DNA from 2 places in the Paenibacillus sp. Dod16 genome. Region 2 is predicted to be linked to the other one. Evidence: riboswitches for the same ligand, from Rfam matches in the RefSeq annotation. Region 2 holds a riboswitch; the other holds the start of a gene.
The links. A riboswitch is a leader RNA that binds a small molecule or an ion and turns the genes downstream of it on or off. The one in region 2 is predicted to bind FMN.
Positions count from the first base shown of each region.

Region 1: linked by a shared signal. The riboswitch ahead of ribD (bifunctional diaminohydroxyphosphoribosylaminopyrimidine deaminase/5-amino-6-(5-phosphoribosylamino)uracil reductase RibD) and the one ahead of ACPV3A_RS35075 (DMT family transporter) in region 2 are both predicted to bind FMN.

Region 1 covers NZ_JBNDYG010000005.1:197,684-204,205, forward strand. Annotated here, with positions in the region: gene scpB (SMC-Scp complex subunit ScpB) at 1-166, opposite strand, end outside; gene ACPV3A_RS05705 (segregation and condensation protein A) at 135-926, opposite strand; gene ribH (6,7-dimethyl-8-ribityllumazine synthase) at 994-1,461, opposite strand; gene ACPV3A_RS05715 (bifunctional 3,4-dihydroxy-2-butanone-4-phosphate synthase/GTP cyclohydrolase II) at 1,718-2,956, opposite strand; gene ribE (riboflavin synthase) at 3,005-3,673, opposite strand; gene ribD (bifunctional diaminohydroxyphosphoribosylaminopyrimidine deaminase/5-amino-6-(5-phosphoribosylamino)uracil reductase RibD) at 3,697-4,797, opposite strand; FMN riboswitch at 5,065-5,248, opposite strand; gene ACPV3A_RS05730 (acyl-CoA thioesterase) at 5,449-5,850, shown strand; gene ACPV3A_RS05735 (peptidylprolyl isomerase) at 5,919-6,350, opposite strand.
Region 2 covers NZ_JBNDYG010000072.1:53,716-60,237, forward strand. Annotated here, with positions in the region: gene ACPV3A_RS35065 (choice-of-anchor I family protein) at 1-4,291, shown strand, start outside; gene ACPV3A_RS35070 (hypothetical protein) at 4,458-4,826, shown strand; FMN riboswitch at 5,064-5,230, shown strand; gene ACPV3A_RS35075 (DMT family transporter) at 5,367-6,347, shown strand; partial or broken gene ACPV3A_RS35080 (IS3 family transposase) at 6,417-6,522, opposite strand, start outside.

The sequences.
Region 1 (6,522 bases), on a different contig from region 2:
TCCCGCGCTCATGGCGCTCCCATTCCTCCTTCATGTCCTCAAGCGCTTCGCCAACCAGGCCATCCGACTGCTCGGTGATCTCAGCAATTTGCCTAACCGACAAGCCCTCTTCTCCCGACAGGAACAGAAGCCCCTCAATAATCGATTTCAGCTTCGGATAATCCATCAATGCGTCCTTCCCCTCTCCACTCCATGACGATATCTTCAAACAACTTCTCTTGGTAGCACAAAATTTGCTTCATTTTCATCAGCTCCAAAATGGCCAGGAAGGTCACCACGATTTCATGCCGTACCATCTCTTCGTGTAGCAGCTTGGAGAACAGGATTCTGCCTCCAGGCCCAACCTCCTCCAAAGCATTCATGACCTGACGAATCCGGTCCTTAACCGATATTTCATCCCGCTGAATGCGGGCATACGATGTACGTTTGACTGCTTTGCTTAACGCTTTTTGAAAAGCAGCGATCAAATCCGAAATATGTAATCCCTGCACCGGATTCTCTTCCACTTCCGGCATGTAAGGCGTCAGGTCTTCCGCTTCCTTGGAATAAATCAGACTGCGCTCCCATTCCTTCTCATGCAGGTGGCGTGCGATGCCTTTGTACTTACGGTATTCGATCAGCTTCGCAATGAGCTCTGCTCGGGGATCCATGTCATCCTCTTCATAAAAATCGAACTCGTCCATTTCGATAACCGGAGGCTTCGGAAGCAATAGCTTGCTCTTTATAGACAGCAGCGTTGCAGCCATGACCAGAAATTCGCTCGTAATTTCCAGCTCCAGCTCCTGCATGTTGTGCAAATAGGCCATGTATTGTTCGGTAATCTCGCTGACGGGAATATCCTGGATGTCGATTTCCGCTTTATCAATCAAATGCAGCAGCAGATCGAGCGGTCCTTCAAACGTTTCCAGCTTGTATAATACGGTCACGGTGAATCCTCCCGCCAAAAAAATAAAATGCAGTGCTCCAAAAAAAGAGCACTACATTAAATAAGCACTATTTTAGGCTTTTCGTCAAGTTCGCCATTTCGATGGCTGCCATGGCGGAATCCCAGCCTTTATTGCCAGCCTTCGTTCCCGCACGCTCCACGGCTTGTTCGATATTCTCCGTCGTCACGACACCGAAGATCGTTGGTACACCGGTCTTCAGGTTAATTGCGGATACCCCTTTGGCCACTTCGTTGCATACATAATCATAGTGCGTGGTGGATCCGCGAATGACGGTTCCCAAGGTGATGATGGCATCGTATTTGCCGCTCTCTGCCATTTTTTGGGCAATCAGCGGGATTTCAAACGCACCCGGCACCCAGGCCACATCGATTTCGTTCTCCTGTGCGCCGTGACGCTTCAGTGCGTCCAGTGCGCCGCTCAGCAGCTTGCTGGTGATGAATTCGTTGAATCGACCTACGACGATCCCGTACTTTAGACCCTCGGATACTAATTTACCTTCAAATATTGTTGTCATGATGAATGACTTCCTTTCGGTTTGGAGTTTATATAAGGTCTTAAGGTGATCATAGTCATTGCTTCGCAACAAGTCGCTGCCGGATCAAATCGTTCTTCCGATCGCTGTTAAATCCTGATTTCATGATCTATTTTTTCAAGGTGGAAATCAGGATTTAAAGGCGACCGCTACCGCTTCTCCAGAACTGATTTGCTCCTCTGCTTATTATGCTCAGGCAAATCCGTCTTCTCAAATAAGACCTTTTGTTATATGGTGATTAGTTGGCACTCTCGTTCTGCTCGATATCGCTGAATTTCAGCATATGACCGAGCTTGGCTTGCTTGGTATGCAGGTAGCCCGTGTTATCCTCGTTCTCCGGCATTTGGATCGGAACGCGCTCCACAACCTCAAGACCGTAACCCTCGAGGCCTTTGATTTTGCGCGGATTGTTTGTCAGCAAGCGGATTTTTCTGATCCCCAGATCCTTCAGGATCTGGGCTCCGATGCCGTAATCGCGCAGATCCGCCGCAAAACCGAGCTTCAGGTTCGCGTCCACGGTGTCGAGTCCCTCTTCCTGCAGCTTGTAGGCTTTCAATTTGTTGATTAAGCCGATGCCCCGCCCCTCCTGGCGCATGTAGAGAAGAACGCCTCTGCCTGCTTCATCGATTTGGCGGAGTGCCGCCTCGAACTGGGGACCGCAATCGCAGCGATGGGAGTGAAACACATCTCCTGTCAGACACTCGGAATGCACGCGCACGAGGACAGGCTCATTCCCGTCGATCTCCCCTTTTACCAAGGCAACATGCTCTTTATTGTCCACGTCGTTGGTGTAGGCTACGGCCTGAAACACGCCGAAGTCGGTCGGCATCCGCACAGCTACCTCTCGCTGGACAAGCTTTTCTTTTTCATTGCGGTAATGAATCAGATCCTTGATGCTAATCAGCTTCAGCTCATGCTTCTTCGCAATCTCCACAAGGTCCGGCAGCCGTGCCATTGTGCCGTCTTCCTTGATTACCTCGCAGATGACGCCGGCCGGATAGGAGCCGCTCAATCTGGCAAGATCGACAGCGGCCTCCGTATGTCCTGCCCGGCGCAGGACGCCTCCATCTTTTGCGATCAACGGGAACATATGACCTGGTCTTCGGAAATCGGACGCAGATGCATTCGAATCCAAAATGCCTTTGACGGTGATGGACCGCTCATAGGCCGATATGCCTGTCGTAGTGTCCTTATGATCAATGGAAACCGTAAAGGCCGTTCCATGAAAGTCCGTATTTTGGGTAACCATCGGTTTGAGGTCGAGCTCCTGGGCTCTGGCCTGCGTCATGGGCAAACATACGAGCCCACGGCCTTCGGTGATCATAAAATTAATGACCTCCGGGGTTGCCTTATCTGCTAATGCGATAAAATCACCCTCATTCTCACGGTCTTCATCATCGACGACAATGACGACCTTGCCTTCCTTCAAATCGGTTAACGCCTCTTCGATTGTATGAAATGAAAAGCGCTCATCCATCGCTACTCCTCCTTCTTCCTCATGGAGACTCTATGTGAATCACCAGGCTTAGGCAAATCCGTGTTCCGCAAGATAATCCCTGCTGATCCCCGGTTTTGTTCCGCCTTTGCTGCCGGCCCCTTCTGAGCCGTAATGCAGCAGGTGATCTACATATTTCCCTAAAATGTCGCATTCGATATTAATCGTATCGCCCGCTTTTTTATAAGCCAGCACCGTCTCCGCCAGCGTATGGGGGATGATGGATACCGTAAAGGAGGAATCTGTCGTTTTGACAACGGTCAAGCTGATTCCATCCAGGGTGACGGAGCCTTTCGGAATGATATATTTGAATATGTCCCCATTCGCGGGCGCAATCTCGTATACCACAGCATTCTGATCTGCCTGCACGCTGCGAATGACGCCTACGCCATCCACATGCCCCTGAACGATATGGCCTCCGAATCTGCCTCCGGCCGCCATCGCCCGTTCCAGATTCACCTTTCCGCCTGGCTGCAGTTCCTTAAGATTGGTATTTCTATAGGTTTCCGGCATCACGTCTACCGTAAATATACCTTTGTCAATGGTTGTAGCTGTCAAGCAAACGCCATTAACGGATACGCTGTCCCCCAGCTTTAAATCATCCATAATCCGGCTCGCGGAAATGCTCAGCAGCATGGCTTCGCCCTTCCGTCCGATCCGCCTCATCTCGCCGATCTCCTCAACCAATCCAGTAAACACAGGCTTCCCTCCTTTCTTTCTCCTTATTTCCAGACCGGAATCCCGGTGACGTAAATATTGTCGCCAAGTCTTTCGGTCTCAAGTCCTGTCAGCTGAATCGCTTGATTCATCTGCTCATACCCGCTGAACATGTAATTTCCCGGGGAATCGTATCCACCAATAATCTTAGGGGCGATCAACTGGATGAGCCGATCCACCAGCTTCTGTTCCAGCATTGAGCCATTCAGCGTGCCCCCGCCCTCCAGCAAAATGGAGGCAATCCCCTTTTGCCCCAGTTTCACCAGTGCAGCCTTCAGATCCACACGCGGTCCTGGCCCGCAGGGGATAACCTGAATTCCTTGCTCTTCCAGCACGGACCGGTTCTTCTCATCCGCCTGCTCCGTCGTCAAGACCCATGTCGGCGCCAAACCGTCTGTCACGACATGGCTGTGGAGCGGGATTCGCAAGCTGGAATCCACAATGATCCTAACCGGATGCAAGCCTTCCACGCCAAGTCTTGTCGTCAGGCTTGGATTATCCGCGATTACGGTAGACACGCCTACCATGATGCCCTGGTGACGATGACGCAGCGTATGCACAAGCTCTCTTGATTCCTCATTGGATATCCACTTGCTATCACCGGTTTTCGATGCGATCTTGCCGTCCAGCGTGCTGGCTGTCTTTAACGTTACGAAAGGCTGACCCGTCGTAATGAATTTAATGAAGGTTTCGTTCAAGCGAAGAGCACGTTCCTTAAGGACACCGATCTCAACCCTGATTCCCGCTGCGCGCAGCATTTGGATCCCATTGCCCGCAACAAGAGGATTGGGGTCCTCGCAAGCAACAACCACTCGCTGAACACCTTCGGCAATCAGCCTCTCGCTGCATGGCGGCGTCGTACCGTAGTGACTGCAGGGCTCCAGTGTCACGTACACCGTACTGCCCGCTGCTTTGCTGCCAGCCATATTCAGAGCATGAACTTCAGCGTGCGGTGTTCCGCGCTCCAGATGTGTTCCCACCCCTGCAAGCGCGCCATCCTTAACGACGACACAGCCCACAACCGGATTAATCCCGGTTTGGCCCTGCGCACGTTCAGCCAGGTCCAGCGCAAGTGACATATAGAATTCATCGTTGACGATATCCATGCTAAACATGCCCCTTTCTCAACGTCCACACAAAAAAGCCCTGCCAAAGATTCGGGGAATCCTTAACAGGGCTTGATGGAAGTTAATAATCGACACACTAAATAACCGTTATGATCGCAGGTTTTGCCTATAACAAACGATTCAAATCCGTTACCGACGACATCTAATCATCGCAAGCACAGGTTTGAATTGCATGTGAAAACCTGCACATAACGCATAGCGCGTTGTGTGCACAGACACAAATAGCACTTGTTGCTTATGTGTCTTTCACTCCTTCTCCCATCCAGACTATACTGTCGGTCCCGGATTTTCACCAGGTCCACCGCATACGGTGTGTAACAACACACGCGTATCCGGGTCACGGACTAAGACGCAGCCATCTGCTTTCTAAAGCTCAATCACTGCGTTCATCACCGCCGGTAGGGAATTTCACCCTGCCCCGAAGGATTAAACATATGAAATTGTTTGATCTTATGAAGAATCTTATCACCACCTTTTGAAAATTGCAAGAAAAACAACTAACTTTTTTAAAGCCTATAACTTAATGCCAATATGTGTATTGAATGTAGAAGGAGAATTCTTCCCCAAGGGAGAACAGTTAGATTAGGATAAACACAGGAACTAGATACAGTTGAAAAGGAGCACGCAACGATGAAAACATCGCTGGACATTGTCGTCCGTCCTACGGAGATCGACGTCAACGGACATGTAAACAACGCCAAATACCTGGAATATCTGGAGTGGGGCCGTGAGGAATGGTACGAAGCAGGAAATCTTCAATATGACCTATTGAAACGGCTCGGTGTCCAGACCGTTACCGTCAATATCAATATTAATTACCGCAAGGAGTGCGGCCAGGGCGAACGGCTGACGATCGTGACCGAACCGCAGACTATGGGTCGTACGAGTTATGTGCTGATTCAGACGATATACAACGAACAGGGAGAGCTGTGCGCGGATGCCGCCGTTACCAGTGTGGCGATGGATATACATACTCGAAAAAGCCGGCCTGTTCCGGAGGAGCTCCGCCAATTATTCCCTGACCCTGCCTAACCCCTCCCCGGAATATTAAAAACAGGCTCACCCTTATGAGTGAGCCTGTCCTGACCAGAAGCTAATGGTTACGCTTCGTATACTTCTACTTTTTCCATTTTGTCGCGGCCTTTGAATGCATCCACATACTCCATGCCCTCTACAACTTTACCGAACACCGTATGTTGTCCGTCCAAATGCGGCTGCGGCTCGTAGCATACATAGAACTGGCTTCCGCCCGTGTTGCGGCCGGCATGCGCCATGGCCAAGCTTCCACGCTCATGCTTGTTAGGATTGATCTCGCAGTTGATGGTATAGCCAGGACCGCCGGTTCCCGTTCCCTGTGGGCAGCCGCCTTGAGCAACGAACCCAGGAATTACGCGGTGAAATACAAGACCGTTATAAAAACCGGAGTTCGCCAATTTCTCAAAATTAGCTACCGTATTCGGTGCATCATTCTCGAACAGATCAAGCACTACCTCTTTGCCGTTCTCTAATGTGATCTTCGCTTTTTTAGCCATATGTGTTATCTCCTTCCGTTATTAGAACGCTTTAATCGATTTTTTACAATGCATTCTATAGTTTACTATGAATTGAGCTTCGAAGCAAAAACGATCTTGTCCCCCGTTTACACATCCTATATCAAGTCCAAGGCAAACCAAAGAGCCCTGACCGCAGCCGGAGGCAGTGGCG
Region 2 (6,522 bases):
AACCGGCATCCAGCCGGACATGGTCAAGTATACGTCCGATGGCCGTTATATCCTGACGGCGGATGAAGGCGAGCCTCGTACGGAGACCGCTCCTGATCCGGAAGGAAGCATTACGATTATCGACACCTTATCAGGCGAAGCAAATCATCTGAAATTTGATGACCCGTCGATCATTGACGATCAGGTGCATATTCGCGGACCTGTGGAAGCGGACGGGCAAATTCGCAGCACCGGAACCAAAGCTGAAGCGATTCGTGATCTGGAACCCGAATACATCTCATTGTCCGAGGATGAGCTGACGGCATATGTCGCCTTGCAGGAGAATAATGCAATCGCCGTGGTCGATATCGCCGCGAAGCGTATTCAATCGGTCAAAGGGCTCGGGTATAAAGATTTCAATCAACCAGAGAATCAGCTCGACCTTCTGAAGGATGGACAAATCAAGTTTGAGAACGTTCCTTTTTACGGCATGTATATGCCGGACGGAATTGCGACCTATAGCGTGAACGGACAGCAGTATATCCTGTCCGCGAACGAAGGGGATGCTACCGGCTGGGATGACCGAAGCAATGAAAGCAACATTGGCAAAATGAAGCCTAGTCTGGATCCGTTGTCTCAGGCAGCTCAATTTTTGGCTGACAAGGGAACCACCTATGACAAGGTTGAAGTTGCCGGCGATATGGGTACTGAAGGACTATATCTGTATGGAGGTCGTTCATTCTCCATCTGGAATGCAGCCGACATGTCCCAGGTGTACGACAGCGGCAGTGATTTTGAGAAGATTACGGCCGAGCGCTTGCCGAATCATTTCAATGCCAGCAATGACAAAACCGATCTGGACAGCCGCAGCGCCAAGAAAGGACCTGAACCGGAATATGTTGCCGTGGGTAAGGTCGGACAGAAAACGCTGGCTTTTGTCGGACTGGAGCGCATTGGCGGGGTTATGACGTATGATGTAACGAATCCATCCGATCCTGCGTTTCTGAACTATACCAACACACGGAATTTTAACGGCGGGATAGAGTCGGATTCCGGCCCGGAGGGACTGGACTTTATTCCGGCCGCGGACAGCAAGACAGGACGGCCGCTGCTGCTGGTCGCTAATGAGGTCAGTGGAACGGTGGCCCTGCTGGAGCTCCAGGTAACCAAAATTACGCTGGACAAGTCATCGCTGAAGCTGAGTCCAGGCGGCGCACCGGAACTATTGCAGGCAAGCGTGGAGCCGATCCAAGGCGGTTCAACCGAGCTGGCTTGGAGTTCCTCCAACGAAATGGTAGCTGCCGTAGACCAGAACGGCCTGGTTACGCCGGTCTCCGCAGGGGAAGCCGTGATTACCGTTCTGAGCAAGGATGGCTACGGATCAGCGGTAGTGCCGGTTAAGGTAACGGATGATTCAGCCGATGGAGAACCTTGGAAGTTAACGGTGATGCATACCAACGATACCCACGCGCATCTGGCGGAAGTGGCCAGACGAGCTACGCTGGTTCAGGAGGTCCGAAGCGAAGGCGGGAACAGCCTGCTGCTGGATGCAGGGGATGTATTCTCCGGCGATCTGTATTTCACCAAATGGTTTGGGCTGGCGGATCTGGCCTTCATGAACTATATGGGTTATGACGCGATGACGTTCGGTAACCACGAATTCGATCAAGGCACCAAGACGCTTGCAGATTTCGTGAGCAAGGCGCAATTCCCGCTTGTCAGCGCGAATGTGGATCTTAGTCAGGATGCTAACATCTCGCACCTGATTCGTAAGCCGGCGGTGATCGATACCGATCAGCCAAAGACGACGGCAAATAACGGGGTATATCCATACGTGACATTGCTGGTTGACGGCCAAAAGATCGGGGTATTCGGCCTAACGACCGAGGATACGGCCGAGACGTCCAGCCCAGGGAAAGACGTAGTCTTCCGCGATGCGGTGACTTCGGCCCAGGCAACGGTTGAAGCGATGGAGAAGGACGGGCTTGATAAGATCATCGCCTTGTCTCACCTGGGTTACGCTAAAGATCAGGCGCTGGCCGAGGCCGTCGAAGGCATCGACCTCATTGTCGGAGGCCATACCCATACAACGCTCAATGCACCGGAAGTGGTGACGGACAATCAACACGGTACACCAACCGTCATCGTGCAGGCGAATGAATGGGGCAAGTTCCTCGGCCGGGTAGACCTGCAGTTTGACAAAAACGGCGTTGTTCTCGTTGGCGACGGCGAACTCGACGGCAAGCTGATTCCGGTAGACAGTACGGTCCAGGAAGACACGCAGGCCAAGGATATGCTGGCTCCTTACAAAGCGGAATTGGAAGAACTGATGAAGCAGGTTATCGGTACTGCAGGCGTCGTACTTGATGGCAAACGCGAGAATGTCCGCTCCAAGGAGACGAATCTCGGCAATCTGATTGCGGATGGCATGCTGGCTAAAGCCAAAGAGCTTAAGAATGCTGATATTGCCCTCACCAATGGTGGAGGTATTCGCGCCGCGATCGATGAGGGCGAAATCACGATGGGCGAGCTGAGAACAGTGATGCCATTCGGGAATACGCTGTTTGTCATGGATGTCACGGGACAGCAGCTGAAAGACGGATTGGAAAACGGAATAAGCGGTGCCAAACTGGCGGATCTGCCAGGGAAGTTCCCGCAAATCGCCGGGATGAAATTCAAATGGGATCCTAGCGCTCCGGCAGGCGATAAAGTGTTCGACGTACAGATCATGAAGGACGGAAGCTACAAACCTCTGGTATTGACCGAGACGTACCGGATGGCAACGAACAGCTTTGTAGCCAAGGGCGGGGATGGATATAAATCCTTTGCCGATGCGATTGCCGAAGGAAAATACAACGAGGATCTGGGTTACCCGGATTATGAAATTTTTATGGAATATGTGAACAAGCTGGGCGGTAAGGTTACGCCTAAGGTCGAGGGGAGAATTACGGAGCAGAAGAAACCGGCGAATCCGGGCGACGGCTCTTCTCCTGGATCTGGATCAGGCGGGTCGGGAGGCGGTTCCGTAACACCGCCGGTATCACAGCCTAATCCTCCTTCCTCTGGCGGAAACACATCATTGCCAAACGTAATGGCAGGCAAGGATCTGAATATAACTGATGCAGGCGGAGCAGTGGACCGCATTACGGTGAAGGAAGAGGCGTGGAAGAAGGCAGTTGCCGGATTGTCTGCGAACGGGCAGCAGGAACTCATTATTCGGGCTCCGGAGTTGAACCGTGCAGCCGAGTTATCCCTTTCGGCAGCAGGTCTGAAGCTCGCCATGGAACGGAATTCGAATGTGACCCTGGTGCTGGAGACCGCACTTGGAGCCTTCCGTCTTCCAGTGACGGCTCTACATTTGGATGAGGTTCTGAAGCCGGCTCAAGGCTCTGGCAGCATCCAAGTGAAGGTATCCGTGGCTCCGGCAGCCAGCAAGGTAACGGATGCTATGATAAGCAAGGCAGCTTCCATGGGTGCCTCGATGGCTGCGAACGGAGCGCTTCAGTTTGGCGTAGCGGTTGGAGCACCAGGCGCAGAGCAAGAACGGAAGGATTTCGGGAAGCGCGTCATCAGCCGCATCCTGCCGCTGCCGGCAGGGACAGCTTCGAATTCGGTCACTGCTGTAATTTTTGACGCAGATGCGGGAAGCTTCCGATTTGTACCGGCCACAGCGACGACGTGGAATGGTAAACCGGCCATCGAAGTGAAGCATGCCGGAAACGGCATTTACGCACTGCTGCAGTATAAGAAAAGCTTTGCCGATCTAAACGGCCACTGGGCGAAAGCGGAAATCGAATCCATGGCTTCCAAGCTGCTCGTGAACGGAGTTAACGCTAACTCGTACGCGCCGGGCAAAGTAATCACGAGAGCAGAGTTTACGGCAATGCTGGTCCGCGCGATGGGACTTAGTCCGGTCATCGAGAGCGGAGCATTCAAGGATGTTCAGGATGCCTCCGCGTATGCCGGCGAGATCGGCGCAGCGTTGCGTTACGGCTTGATCGAGGGCGGCACTGGCGGTGCCTTCTTGCCCAATGCCAGCATGACTCGAGCGGAAATGGCCGTAATGATCACCAGGGCCATGGAGGCGGTGGATCCGACAGACCTGCCGAACCAGAGTGCGAATGCCAGTATTGAATTCAAAGATCAGGCATCCATCCCTGCTTGGGCGGCTGCCCATATTGCCAGTCTTACGGAGCAAGGCATCCTGCGGGGTGACAACCATGGTCATTTCGGTGCACTCGATTCGGTTACCCGTGCGCAAGCGGCACTTGTTCTGAAACGTACTTTGGCAGCATTGAACTTTATGAACTAAGCGAAGCAGGAATCCATTAGAATTATAAGACCGTCCTTAAGGTTACTGAAACCTTAAGGACATTTTTTTTATAACAATGTAAATTGCGAGCGGTTAAAGAGAAGTGCGCTGGTATCCGATAATATCCGTAAGTGTTAGATTAACGATGGGATAAGGATGTGGGTTCATGCGCATTGCGTCTGCATATACATACTGGAGTCAGGTGAAACGGATGGGCGCCGAATCAGCCCAAGGCGGATTTGAACAGCTGCTCCAGAAGAGCAAGGAGGAAGAAGAGAATAAGGGAAAGCTGGTAACCGTAAGGGAAAGCGGTTATTTGCGTCAGTATATGGTTCAACCGGATGGGAGCAAAATGCTGTTAAGCGAGACGAAGCAGTACGAGAGTGAATCCGCCGCCAGTTCAACAGATCTATCGATGTCGTTGCCTCAAGCAGGCGGAATGAGTCTTAATATCAAGGACGCTCTCGATCTGTTATGTCTTCAGGCTGGTGCGGTCGGTACCCGTTCCAGCTACAAGATATTCGATATCACCTAAAATGAATAAATACCAAAAAATCATACTGGTAACAAATCGATACTTGCTGTATAATTCTCAGTAAGTATTGGTTGAACGTGAGATTTTTCATTGTATTCAAGTCTAATTTCATTTATTTTGAAAATAGATGTATTTACATGAAAGAATTCATGTTATAATTTCAATATATCAACTAAGCTCATAGGAATTATCGGTTAATTAGTGAGTGTGAATGCATTACAAAAATAAAACATGAATATGGATCTTCGGGGTAAGGTGAAATTCCTAACCGGCGGTGATGCTTCGTTCCGGCGTGAACGAAACTCAGCCCGCGACTCGCTGCGTTCTGGTGTGAATCTGATCGCAGCGACTGACTTGGTGCAATTCCAAGGCCGACGGTAAAGTCCGGATGGGAGAAGATCAAAGATGAGTTTGCCGTGGATGCGAAATTTTCCATTCGGGCGCAGGCTTATTTGATCAGCCCCCGTTTACGTCGACATATGTCGATGACGGGGGCTTTCTGCTAGTAAGACCTCCGTATTCAAGACAGGAGAGGGCAAGATGAGTAATATTAATACTGGAGTCAAGGTGAAACCCTATGGTTCCGACACACAGGCAAGTCGACGTTTTAAGGGAGGGTTCTGGCTCGTCGTTTTGGGAGCCGCCCTGTGGGGCGTAGACCCCTTATTCCGGGTCATTCTGCTTAAGAATCTGACTTCGGCACAGATCGTTTTGCTTGAACATATCATTATTTCCTTGATTGCAATTCCTGTATTGTGGAAGAACCGGGAGGAACTAAAAGGCCTTGGCTGGAATCATGTCGGTGCTCTGCTGTTTATATCCTGGGGCGGCTCGGCATTGGCTACCGTATTGTTCACGATGGGGCTGTCGAGCGGCAATCTGAATGCCGTCCTGCTGCTTCAGAAGCTGCAGCCGCTGTTTGCCATCATTCTGGCCAGCCTGCTTCTGAAAGAGAAGCTTCCGCGCCATTTCGGCATACTGCTCATCATCGCGATGGCGGGCACGTATTTACTGACTTTCGGTTTAACCTTGCCGATTGGCCATTGGAATGAGTTTATTCAAGTTGGCAGTCTCTTGTCTTTAGGCGCAGCAGCGCTGTGGGGCGGTTCAACCGTCATGGGGCGCCTGATGGTAGGCAAAGTGAAATACGAGACGGTAACCTCGCTGCGCTTCGTGCTTGCCCTGCCGCTCCTGACCGTCATCACGTGGAGCGAGGGTGCAGCATGGAATATGCCGGCCTGGAATACCGGGGCCTTTGCCTTGGTATCGCTGAACCTGATCGGTCAGGCATTACTGCCGGGTCTCCTGAGCTTGCTGGTTTATTATAAAGGATTAACCACGACCAAAGCCTCCGTGGCAACACTCGCGGAATTGAGTTTTCCCATGGTGGGCGTGCTCATCAACTGGATCGTATTCCAGCAGATCGTGACAGGTCCTCAGCTTCTGGGATTCCTGCTGATCTGGGTCGTACTGTTTATTATTTCCAGACAGCAATCCGAAGCTTCCCCGCAATTGCAATAAAATCATACGTTTGTAGAAAAAGCCGATCCGGATTGAAGTGACCCCCAAAAGTTAGACACGGTTATTTCATTAGGCAGCTTTCTCAAAATGAGTTCGGTACTGTACCGGACTCATTTTTAATTTTGCCTTTAACCGTTTGGTATTGTAGTATTCAATATATTTTTTCAGTTCTTCC